DNA from 2 places in the Paenibacillus sp. FSL R7-277 genome. Region 2 is predicted to be linked to the other one. Evidence: riboswitches for the same ligand, from Rfam matches in the RefSeq annotation. Region 2 holds a riboswitch; the other holds the start of a gene.

Region 1 (5,475 bases), on a different contig from region 2:
TTTTAACAGTATAGCATTTAAGAGGAAGCACCTCTTTCACGAATGTCGTGGGAGAGGTGCTTTTTTTGCGTTCAGAGCGCTCATGCGTACTGTAAGACGACGAAAGAAGGGATTCATATGCAGATCGTATTTATGAACCGTTTGTGCAGAAGATCAGGAATGGACGAAGAGAATTTTGCCCAGCTGTGGATTGGAGAGGAAGAGGGTCAGTGGCGTCTTGGCTGGCGTGATTTCTCCGGCGAAGAGGAGACGGGCGACAGCCTGTGGTATGAAGGCGGATCATGGAATGAGATGCTGTGTGTTTACCGGCACGAGCTTGCCGTGAAGATGGGGGATGGCTACCGCCCGCTGATTGACGGGGTATTTCATGATGACGATAACCTCAGCAGCCGCAGCCAGGAGCAGCTTAAGCTGCAGTATTACAGTGAGCAATACGGGAATGAAGCCATCTTCGAGGAGCTGTGCTCCTGGCGCAGAGGGAAGGCCTCCAGTGAGCGGAAGGCGCCTTATATCCTGGCCAGCAACCGACTGCTGCGCATGATCAGCGCATTTCTTCCCCGCACGGAGGAGGAGCTGCTGCAGCTCCCGGGTGTGGGTGAAGGCAAAGTCTCACAGTATGGTGCAGACTGGCTTAGCATCACCGCGGCGGCTGAGCGTGAGCATGATTTTCCGCTAAGCTGGGTGAATCATGCCATAGACGAAGAGAGCTTCGTATCCTGGCACTATAAGCAGAAGGAGCTTAAGTACAAGAAGCAGCTGGAGCGGCTGAGACTGCGGCGCGTTCTATTACAGGGGATTGAAGAGGGACAGGGGATGGAGCAGCTCAGAGTGCTTAGCGGAGTTTCCCGCCGTGAAGTGCTTGAAGTGGTAGAGGAGCTGGAGAAGGACGGCTACTCGGCCGAGAAGCTTATTGCCCTGGAGCTGAGAGAGGTGAGTCCCGAAGAACAGAACAATATTTGGACAGCCTATGAACTGATCGGCGACAACTTCCTGAAGCCTGTCCTCTACAAAGCCTACGGCGACAACTTCGTACCTGCTGACGGACTTGATCTGTATTACGAACGCCTGCGGCTGATCCGCATCCGCTTCCGGCGGGAGCATCCGGCGGCGTTAGGGATAGTTACCCCTCAATAATTATTGAGTCTGATGGCCTGCATCAGTCCCAATCTACGGTCCTGATGACCGGAATTCCTGATCGGCGCAGACGCATTACATACTGGTGACATACCAAAAAGACGAAGGCTCTCCGAGTCCCGGTAGCCGGGTATACGGTGCCTTCGTCCTTCGTATTCGTCCGCTCTGCTTCATAGCCACTCCTTCTTACGGAAGATAATTAGCATTCCGCAGCCTAGCGTCACCATAACGGCAATGACGCCATAGTAGCCGTACTCGGTGTGGATCTCCGGGATATTGTCAAAGTTCATGCCGTAGATTCCGGTAATCACGGTCAGCGGCATGAATATGGTAGTAATTGCTGTAAATACACGCATGATTTCATTGGCTCGGTTCGCAATACTGGACTGATAAGCTTCGCGCAAGTTGCCCATGAGATCGCGGTATGTTTCGAAGGTCTCAGAGATCTTGACCGCATTCTCATAAATATCGCTGAAATACTTCTGCAGCTGATCGTCGATCAGGCGAAGATCCTTCTTGTTGAGTGTGTTGATAACTTCCTTCTGCGGGCCGAGCATCTTCTTCAGCCAGAGAATCTCACTGCGCAGACCGATGATCTCGCTCAGATGCGATTTCTTGGTATGCATGAGGATGTCTTCTTCCAGCTTCTCGATCCGCGCTTCAATCCGGTCACCGACCGAGAAGAAGTTGTCGACAACGAGGTCGATCAGCAGATACAGGAAGCGGTCAGGCGTACTGACCTCCTGCTCCCACAGTACGGGCTTCAGGACACGCAGTTCATGGATCTTCTGCTTCGTAACGGTAATAATGAAATGTCTGCCAAGGAATACATTGAGTGCACGGAGGAAGATTTCCTCATCATCGAACCGGATGCTGTTCACCACGATGAAATAATGACTCTCATAAATCTCCAGCTTCGGACGCTGATCCTCTTCACTTAGACAGTCTTCCACAGCCAGATCATGCAGGCCGTATATAGGCTGAAGCTCTACAAGGTCCTCCACATCCGCATCAATCCAGTAGAACCCCTCAGCAGGGGCGGTTAAAGTTTCTTCAATGTTGTCAACAGGCGTAAAAACCCCTGCATTCACCAGCCGGATTTTCATCTGATTCACTCCTTATGTCCCTGGTCTTCTCCAGGGGTATGCTAATTTCAGCACACGGAAAAAATCAGCTTGGCCGGTGGTACAATCATGGACGAAGGCCAAAAGACGGTCCGAGAGCATGAAGAAAAAGGGCTCCCGCCGCCGGCAAGCTGATGTTAATCCTGTGTGGTTGTTCATTCTGCACGCTTATTCGCGAGCCCGGGTCGCCTTCCATTGTTCTCTCACCTCTTCTTTTCGCCGTTTTTTTTGAAATATAAGAATGTATAGGTTTCACACGATACCTTATCCTTATATTTCTCGCTGAAACGGTACCGTCCTTTAAAGGGACGGCAAAGCCGTTTCCACTTGGTTGAAACACTTGTCTAGTATAACGCCGGGATATGGCTCTTACAAGAGAAATTGTTTTCTGTTATAAGGCCCCTTCAGCATTGTATGGACTTGACGAAAAGGAGGTTCATGATTTAAAGTGAAATTTAAGAAAAAGCATCGTTCAGATGCTTAAGGTTATTCAACTGAATACAGCTAAATCTTATCAAGAGCAGGTGGAGGGACTAGCCCGATGAAACCCGGCAACCGGCGTGTGAACGCACGGTGCTAATTCTTGCGGAAGCTTTGCAGGGCGTTATTCGTCCGGCGGAAGTTCTCTGGCAGATGAGAGAGGCGCATATGACTGCATGATATGACCTTTCTCGCCCGGGAAAGGTCTTTTTTCGCTACCCTGCCTCAGGTTGAACCACCAAGTGGAACCCCATTTCAGTTAAGGAGTGAACAGCAATGCCTATCAAAATTCCCGACAGCCTGCCGGCCAAAGAAGTATTATCCGGTGAGAATATTTTTGTAATGGATGAAAGCCAGGCCTTCCATCAGGATATCCGTCCTCTCCGGATCGCCATCCTGAACCTGATGCCTACCAAAGAAACTACTGAGACCCAGCTGCTGCGCCTTATCGGGAATTCCCCGCTTCAGGTGGATGTTGTTCTGCTGCACCCCAGCTCCCATACGTCGAAGAATACTTCGGCAGAGCATTTGAAGAGCTTTTACAAAACCTTTGATGAGATCAGCCACCGCCGATTCGACGGCTTGATTGTAACCGGCGCTCCCGTAGAACAGCTGGAGTTCGAGGATGTCAACTACTGGGAAGAGCTGAAAGTGATTTTTGAGTGGAGCAAGCAAAATGTAACCTCGACCATGCACATCTGTTGGGCGGCGCAGGCAGGGCTGTATCATCACTTCGGCGTGCGCAAGGTGAGTCTGCCGGACAAATGCTTTGGAGTGTTTCCGCATACAATGAGCCATAATAATGTCAAGCTGCTGCGCGGCTTCGATGAAGTGTTCCATGTTCCGCATTCCCGCCATACCGACGTCTCCCGTGAAGATATTGAGCAGAACCCGGAGCTGCAGATTCTGGCAGAATCCGAGGAAGCCGGGGTGTACCTGGTGGCTACGCATGACGGGAAGCAGATTTTTGTCACCGGACATTCGGAGTATGATCCCTTCTCCTTAAAATGGGAGTATGACCGGGATATCGCCAAGGGGCTGGAGGTTGCCCTGCCGAAGCACTATTATCCCAAGGATGATCCGACACGCACACCGCCGGCAGTCTGGCGCGCCCATGCTAACTTATTATTCGCTAATTGGCTCAATTACTATGTATACCAGGAGACTCCTTACGATATCGGGGCATTTATCTAAGAGGTTGACTTATTCTTAATAGAAGTAATTAATCAGGAGGCAATGGAGATGGATGAGAAACTGAGAATTGAGAGCAGACTGGCACAGATTGGTTCAATGGAGGACCCCGCCACCGGGGCCATTAATTACCCGATTTATCATGCGACGGCCTTCCGTCACCCGCGGCTTGGACAGAGCACAGGCTTTGACTACATCCGCACCAAAAATCCTACCCGCTCTGTCCTAGAAGAAGCGGCAGCGGCCCTGGAATCCGGGGATGCCGGCTTCGCCTGTGCCTCCGGTATGGCTGCACTGACTACAGTGTTCACTTTGTTTGGACAAGGGGACCATCTCATTGTATCGCTGGACTTGTACGGCGGTACTTACCGGCTGCTGGAACGGATTCTCTCCAAATACGGCATCAGCGCCTCCTATGTAGATACGAATGATCTGGATGGCCTGGAAGCGGCCCGCCAGCCGGGCACGAAGGCTGTATTCATTGAGACACCGACCAATCCGCTGATGATGATTACGGATGTCGAAGCCGTATGTACCTGGGCCCGCCGTCACGGGCTACTCACGATTGTGGACAATACGCTGCTGACCCCGTTCTTCCAGCGCCCGCTGGAGCTTGGCGCAGATATCGTGGTTCACAGTGCGACTAAGTATCTGGGCGGGCATAACGATGTGCTGGCGGGGCTGATTGTGACCAAGGGTGCAGAATTGTCGGCTGAAATGGCTGTCCTGCATAACTCCTTGGGAGCCGTGCTCGCGCCGAATGACAGCTACCAGCTGATGAAGGGCATGAAGACCCTCGCCCTTCGTATGGAGCGGCATGAGAGCAACGCCCTGGCTATTGCCCGTTATCTGCAGGAGCATCCGGCGATTGCCGAGGTCTTCCACCCGGGCCTGCCGGACCATCCGGGTTATGCCATTCAGAACCGCCAGTCCTCCGGCAACACCGGGATCTTCTCCTTCAAGGTAAAAGAGGCCAGCTATGTAGAGCCGCTGCTCCGCCATATCAAGCTAATTGCCTTCGCCGAGAGTCTGGGCGGTGTGGAATCGCTGATGACCTATCCGGCGATACAGACCCATGCCGATATTCCGGCTGAAATCCGCGATGCGGTCGGTGTGGATGACCGGCTGCTGCGCTTCTCTGTCGGCATAGAGCATGTAGATGATCTGATCGCCGATCTCGGGCAGGCCCTGGAGGCCGCCCGGAGCGAGCTGGAATAAGGCGATGCGCCGCCGGACCTGCCCGGCATGCGAGATTCGCAGAACGTACAAGCAGCAGTGCCTTCGGGCGCTGCTGTTTAATTTGCCTGGGACAAGGGCATTTATTCGATCCTGTGCAGCGAAACATTTTTCAAGAACAGCCGATTGTGATACGATGGGAGAACGGACTATTTTTATTTCAAATTGTATTTATCTCATAGACTTCATAGATGAAGAGGAGGCCGTCAACAGTGAGTGCAGTCGATCTTATACTGGATAAGGCACTGAAGGGTGAACGTCTTCAGTTGGAAGATACGGTCACATTATTCGAGAGCAATGAAATTGAGAA
Region 2 (5,475 bases):
CAAGAACATACCGCAAGGAGAGGCTCCGGTGCTCGGTGTCTGCAGCAGCAGTGATCCGCTGAAGGAGCTGCCCCGGATTACGGCCTGGCCTAAGGATGGCGGGGCGTTCATCACGCTTCCTCTGGTCTATACGGAGAATATCACCAACCCCAAGGATCATAATCTCGGACTGTACCGGATTCAGATGTATGACGACAGCACCACAGGTATTCACTGGCAGATTCACAAGGGCGGCGGCTTCCATCACTCGCAGGCAGAGCTTCTCGGCGAGACCCTGCCGGTGTCTGTCTTCATCGGCGGGCCGCCGGCCCTGATTGCAGCGGCGGTGGCACCGGTGCCGGAACGGATTCCGGAGCTGATGCTGGCTTCGCTGATGCTGGGCGGCAAGCTTCCCATGGTGCAGGACCCCTTGGGCGGGCACCGGATTCCGGCTGAGGCGGAATTCTCCATCCGGGGACGCGTGTCTCCGCTGGAGCGGAGAGCGGAAGGGCCTTACGGCAGCCAGTCCGGCTACTATTCCATGCAGCATGATTTCCCGGTCATGCATGTTCAGCGGATGTGGCACCGCAAGGACGCCATCTACCCGGCGACCATCACCGGCAAGCCGCGCCAGGAGGATTATTATCTGAAGGATTATTTGCAGCGGCTGCTCGCTCCAGCCTATCCTCTGCTGATCCCTTCGGTCAAAGCGCTGTGGTCCTACTCCGAATCCGGTTCGCATTCACTGACCTCAGCTGTTGTGAGGGAGAGCTATCCCCGTGAGTATATGGTGTCAGCGTTTCGTATCTTAGGGGAAGGTCAGCTCTCCTTAACCAAATTCCTGCTGCTGACTAATGTGCAGGTGGAGCTAACGGATTTCCCCAAGCTGCTGGAAACTGTGCTTGAGCGCTTCAATCCGCAATCGGATCTGACGATCTTTGCCAATACCTCCATGGATACACTGGATTATACCGGACGTAAGCTGAATCATGGCAGTAAGGCGGTGATGGCGGGCATCGGCAGCCCGGTCCGTCAGTTGCCAAGGACTTATACAGAGGGTCTGCTTCCATCAATCACCGCCGCTGTGCCTTATTGCGGAGGATGTTTAGCCGTTTCCGGTGCATCCTATGAAGAGGACCCGGAGCTGCCGGAGCGGCTGGTGGCTGCCTTCAAGGAGAGGGAGACCGCCTGGCCGCTGATTGTGCTGGTGGATCAGGCGGAAGAGGCGGTCAGCACGCAGACCTCCTTCCTGTGGACCGTATTCACCCGCTTCAATCCGGCGGATGATATCTATTCGGCGGCCGGGGTACACCGGGGCAGCGTCAGCTATACACTGCCGATCATTATAGATGCCCGGATGAAGCCGGGATACCCGGAGGAGCTGGCTCCGAGCGAGGATATTGCGAAGCGGGTAGATCGCAACTGGAACCGTTATTTTCCTCTGGCGTAGAAGTGAATTTTAAGGAGGGTCAAAATATGCTGCGGACGTTACTTGGAGAGCCGCCCCGCGTGAACAGCGGTGTGCTGGCTGAAGCTATGGAGTCCATGGCGAAGGCAGCCTCCATGCTGCGCAAGGAGATGGCGGCACATGAAGACCATGACCATGAATACCGCAAGCTGGAAATTTGGACACGCGGCCTGATCTCCTCTCTGGATGAGCTGGAGCAGAGCTGGTTCGCAGCAGCCTTTTTCCGGAAGTCAGTGATAGCCGGTTATATGGACGACATGTCGTCCACAGAGCAGGGGGAGTACGCCAGATATGTGTATTTCTACAAGGATGGCTTCATCCGTGTCTTCTCGCTGCTGGACAAGCTGGGCACGGTGCTGAATAATCTGTACAATCTCAATACAGGCAAGGTGAAGACGCATTTCTCTTATTTCACGGTGCTGAGGCAATTTCAGCTGCTTCACCCGCATCATCCGCTGGCGGAGAAGCTGGAGCGAATCAGGAATTCCTACCGGGAGCCGGTTGAGAATTTGCGCAAGCGGCGCAACGCTGAGATCCATTACATGAACGCGGAGATGACCGACGACCTCTGGCAGCGTCACCAGGGATTGCATGACAAGATTCGTCTGGAGGATCTCGACAGCCACCTGGAGGATTTGAAGCAGAGCCTGGAGATGGTATGCCAGTCACTGGCCGCCGCATACAGCTACGGGAATGAACAATGGCACAAGAACAAAGCGGCCCCAGGCCCGAAATCCGGACAAGCCCGTCCGTAAAAACTTACCTTTGACAAAAATCTTGAAACTGAATTATACTTAGGCATACATTAACTTCTGACAGGATACGGAATCTATAACTTCATACTATGATCTTATCGAGAGCGGCGGAGGGATAGGCCCGATGAAGCCCGGCAACCGGTTTGAATACAGCCTTACGCTGCATCCAAATGTCATGGTGCTAATTCCTACAATGCCGCCGGACTCGGGGGTTTTGGCAGATGAGAAGGCATTGTCATTATACACACAGGGCCTCTTGCGATCTGCATGGATCGTAGGGGGTCTTTTTTGCAATGATGGAAGCTAGAACAGAAGGGGGACGCAGCGGTTGATAGAATTGAAGGATATAACCAAGGTGTATGGCAAGGGCAGTAAGCAGGCAACTGCACTCTCTGCGCTGAGCCTGTCGATTAAGAAGGGGGAAATCTTCGGGGTGATCGGTCACTCCGGGGCCGGCAAAAGCACGCTGATCCGCTGCATTAATCTGCTGGAACGTCCGACTGCGGGCGAGGTGTGGGTGGACGGTGTCGAGCTGACAGCGCTCAGCCAGGGACAGCTGCAGGAGCAGCGGCGCAAGATCGGAATGATTTTTCAGCATTTCAACCTGCTCTCATCGGCTACAGTCTATGATAATATCGCGTTTCCGCTGCGGCTGATCGGAGCCGTAAGGAACGAGATTGAACAAAAGGTTAAGGAACTGCTCGCCCTGGTCGGGCTGGAGGAGCACTGGAATAAGTACCCGGCTCAGCTATCCGGCGGACAGAAGCAGCGTGTCGGAATCGCCCGGGCGCTGGCAAGTGATCCGGATGTTCTGTTATGCGATGAGGCGACCTCGGCGCTTGATCCGCAGACGACAGACTCCATTCTGCGCCTGCTGATGGATATCAACAGCAAATTCCATCTGACCATCGTGTTGATTACCCATGAGATGCATGTCATTCAGAGCATCTGCGACCGTGTTGCCGTGATCCATGGCGGCGGTATTGTGGAGCAGGGTGAAGTGGCCGAGGTCTTTCTGAAGCCGAAGCATGAGGTTACCAAGGAATTCATCCGCAGTGAGACCCAGTCGGACGGACCGCTCCGGCAAGCGATTGATGCTGTACAGCCAGGTTACACGAAGTCGGTCAAAATCACTTTTCTCGGACAAAAGACTTACGGGTCGACGCTCTCACAGGTGGTTCAGGGAACCGGGGTTCACTTCGCCATTCTTCATGGAACCATCTCTACGATCAAGGATGTTCCTTACGGCCAGCTGATCGTCCGGTTCGAAGGACCTGAGGGTGCGGTCGAAGCCACGCTCACTGAGCTCATAGCGCAAGGTCTTGATGTGGAGGTGATTTTGTAATGGACTTTAGCACAATTAATTGGGAAGAAATGCTGGAAGCTACGATTGCTACACTCAAAATGATCGCTATTTCAGGAATATTCACAATAATCCTTGGTTTACCGCTTGGAATTGTGTTATATTTATGGGGCAAGTCAAATAACGTTATTATCAGGGTGGTTTACTCGGTATTATCCTTCGTTGTGAATATCCTGCGTTCGGTTCCTTTTATCATTCTGATGGTTGCCCTGATTCCGTTCAGCAAGGCCATTATGGGCACTTCGATTGGTGTGCTTGGAACGATTCCGGCACTGGTAATCGGCGCGGCGCCATTCTTCGCCAGACTGGTGGAGACGGCACTGCGGGAGGTTGACCGGGGAATTATTGAAGCGGCGCAGGGCATGGGAGCGTCCACCGGGCAGATCGTTATGCGCGTGCTGCTGCCGGAGGCTCGTCCGGGTCTGCTTGCCGGTGTAACCATTACTGTTGTGACCCTTGTCTCGTATACCGCAATGTCCGGCATGATCGGCGGCGGCGGACTGGGTGACCTGGCGATCCGCTACGGATATTACCGCTATGAGAAGGAAGTCATGCTTATCTCGGTAGCGCTGATGGTGATTCTGGTGCAGCTGCTGCAAATGGCCGGTGACCGGCTGGTAAGACATTTTACACGGAAATAAGGTACGTCCACATATAGCCTTATTCAATAAACCATATGGATTAGAGGGGGATTTACAGATGAAAAAAGTACTGCTTACATTCTTCAGCCTGACCTTGATATTGGTGCTTGCCGCTTGCGGAAACAACAAGGCGAATAACACCACGAATTCTGCTGCGACAACGGCACCTACAGAAGCGGCTGCTGCAGAGCCGACTACAGAGCCTGCTGCGGACCCGGTAACCCTGGTGATTGGTGCTTCTCCTGTACCGCATGCGGAGATCCTCAAAGCGATTGCCCCACTGCTTGAAGCCCAAGGCATTAAGCTGGAGATCAAAGAATTCACAGATTATATTCTTCCCAATACACAGCTTGCCGAGAAGCAGCTCGATGCGAACTTCTTCCAGCACAAGCCTTACCTGGATGATCAGAACACCAAGAACGGCACAGATCTCGTATCTGTAACTGCTGTTCATGTAGAGCCATTTGGCGCCTATTCCAAAAAGATCAAATCGATCGATGAATTGGCAGAAGGTGCGAAGGTTGCGATTCCGAATGATGCAACGAACGGAGGCCGCGCCTTGATTCTGCTGGCGAAGAACGGTCTTATCAAGCTGAAGGATGACACCAATATTGCTTCCACCAAAGCGGATATCACCGAGAACCCTAAGAAGCTTGACATCATTGAGCTGGATGCAGCCATGCTGCCCCGTCAGCTGGATGAAGTGGACCTGGCGCTGATCAACACCAACTTCGCACTGGATGCCAAGCTGTCTCCTACGAAGGATGCGTTGTTCATCGAAGGCGGAGATTCCCCGTATGCTAACCTGCTGGTAGCCCGTCCTGACAATAAGGATTCCGATGCCATTCAGAAGCTGGCAGCAGCGCTGACTTCCCCGGAAGCGAAGGAATTCATCGAAAAGCAATATGACGGAGCAATTATCCCGGCATTCTAAGCTTAAGCCTAGGGAAGCGGAATAATCTAATGAGACCAGAAGAAGCCCGTAGCCAGAAATGGCTGGCGGAGCGGCTTCTGGTCTTTTTGAATCGCCGGGTGGTTGATCCTACAGACGAAATCCTCTATAATAAAAAAAATCCCGGCCTCTTAGCGGAGGCCGGGATGGTTTATGAAACGGGATTAGAATACCTGAACGACTTCTTCCACGCCTTCTACTTCTTCAATCAGGGCGCGTTCGATCCCGGCTTTTAGCGTGATCGTGGAGCTTGGGCAACTGCCGCATGCACCCATAAGCTTCAGCTTAACGATGCCGTCTTCAACATCAATCAGTTC

Evidence for each region. A riboswitch is a leader RNA that binds a small molecule or an ion and turns the genes downstream of it on or off. The one in region 2 is predicted to bind S-adenosylmethionine.
Region 1: linked by a shared signal. The riboswitch ahead of metA (homoserine O-acetyltransferase MetA) and the one ahead of C173_RS02325 (methionine ABC transporter ATP-binding protein) in region 2 are both predicted to bind S-adenosylmethionine.

What each region holds. Positions count from the first base shown of each region.
Region 1 covers NZ_ASPX01000008.1:62,309-67,783, reverse strand. Annotated here, with positions in the region: gene C173_RS03285 (HRDC domain-containing protein) at 118-1,134, shown strand; gene corA (magnesium/cobalt transporter CorA) at 1,305-2,240, opposite strand; SAM riboswitch class I at 2,767-2,898, shown strand; gene metA (homoserine O-acetyltransferase MetA) at 3,015-3,932, shown strand; gene C173_RS03270 (aminotransferase class I/II-fold pyridoxal phosphate-dependent enzyme) at 3,981-5,147, shown strand; gene mqnC (cyclic dehypoxanthinyl futalosine synthase) at 5,378-5,475, shown strand, end outside.
Region 2 covers NZ_ASPX01000005.1:50,673-56,147, reverse strand. Annotated here, with positions in the region: gene C173_RS02340 (UbiD family decarboxylase) at 1-1,429, shown strand, start outside; gene C173_RS02335 (Cthe_2314 family HEPN domain-containing protein) at 1,456-2,202, shown strand; SAM riboswitch class I at 2,295-2,430, shown strand; gene C173_RS02325 (methionine ABC transporter ATP-binding protein) at 2,531-3,547, shown strand; gene C173_RS02320 (methionine ABC transporter permease) at 3,547-4,206, shown strand; gene C173_RS02315 (MetQ/NlpA family ABC transporter substrate-binding protein) at 4,265-5,140, shown strand; gene C173_RS02310 (NifU family protein) at 5,323-5,475, opposite strand, start outside.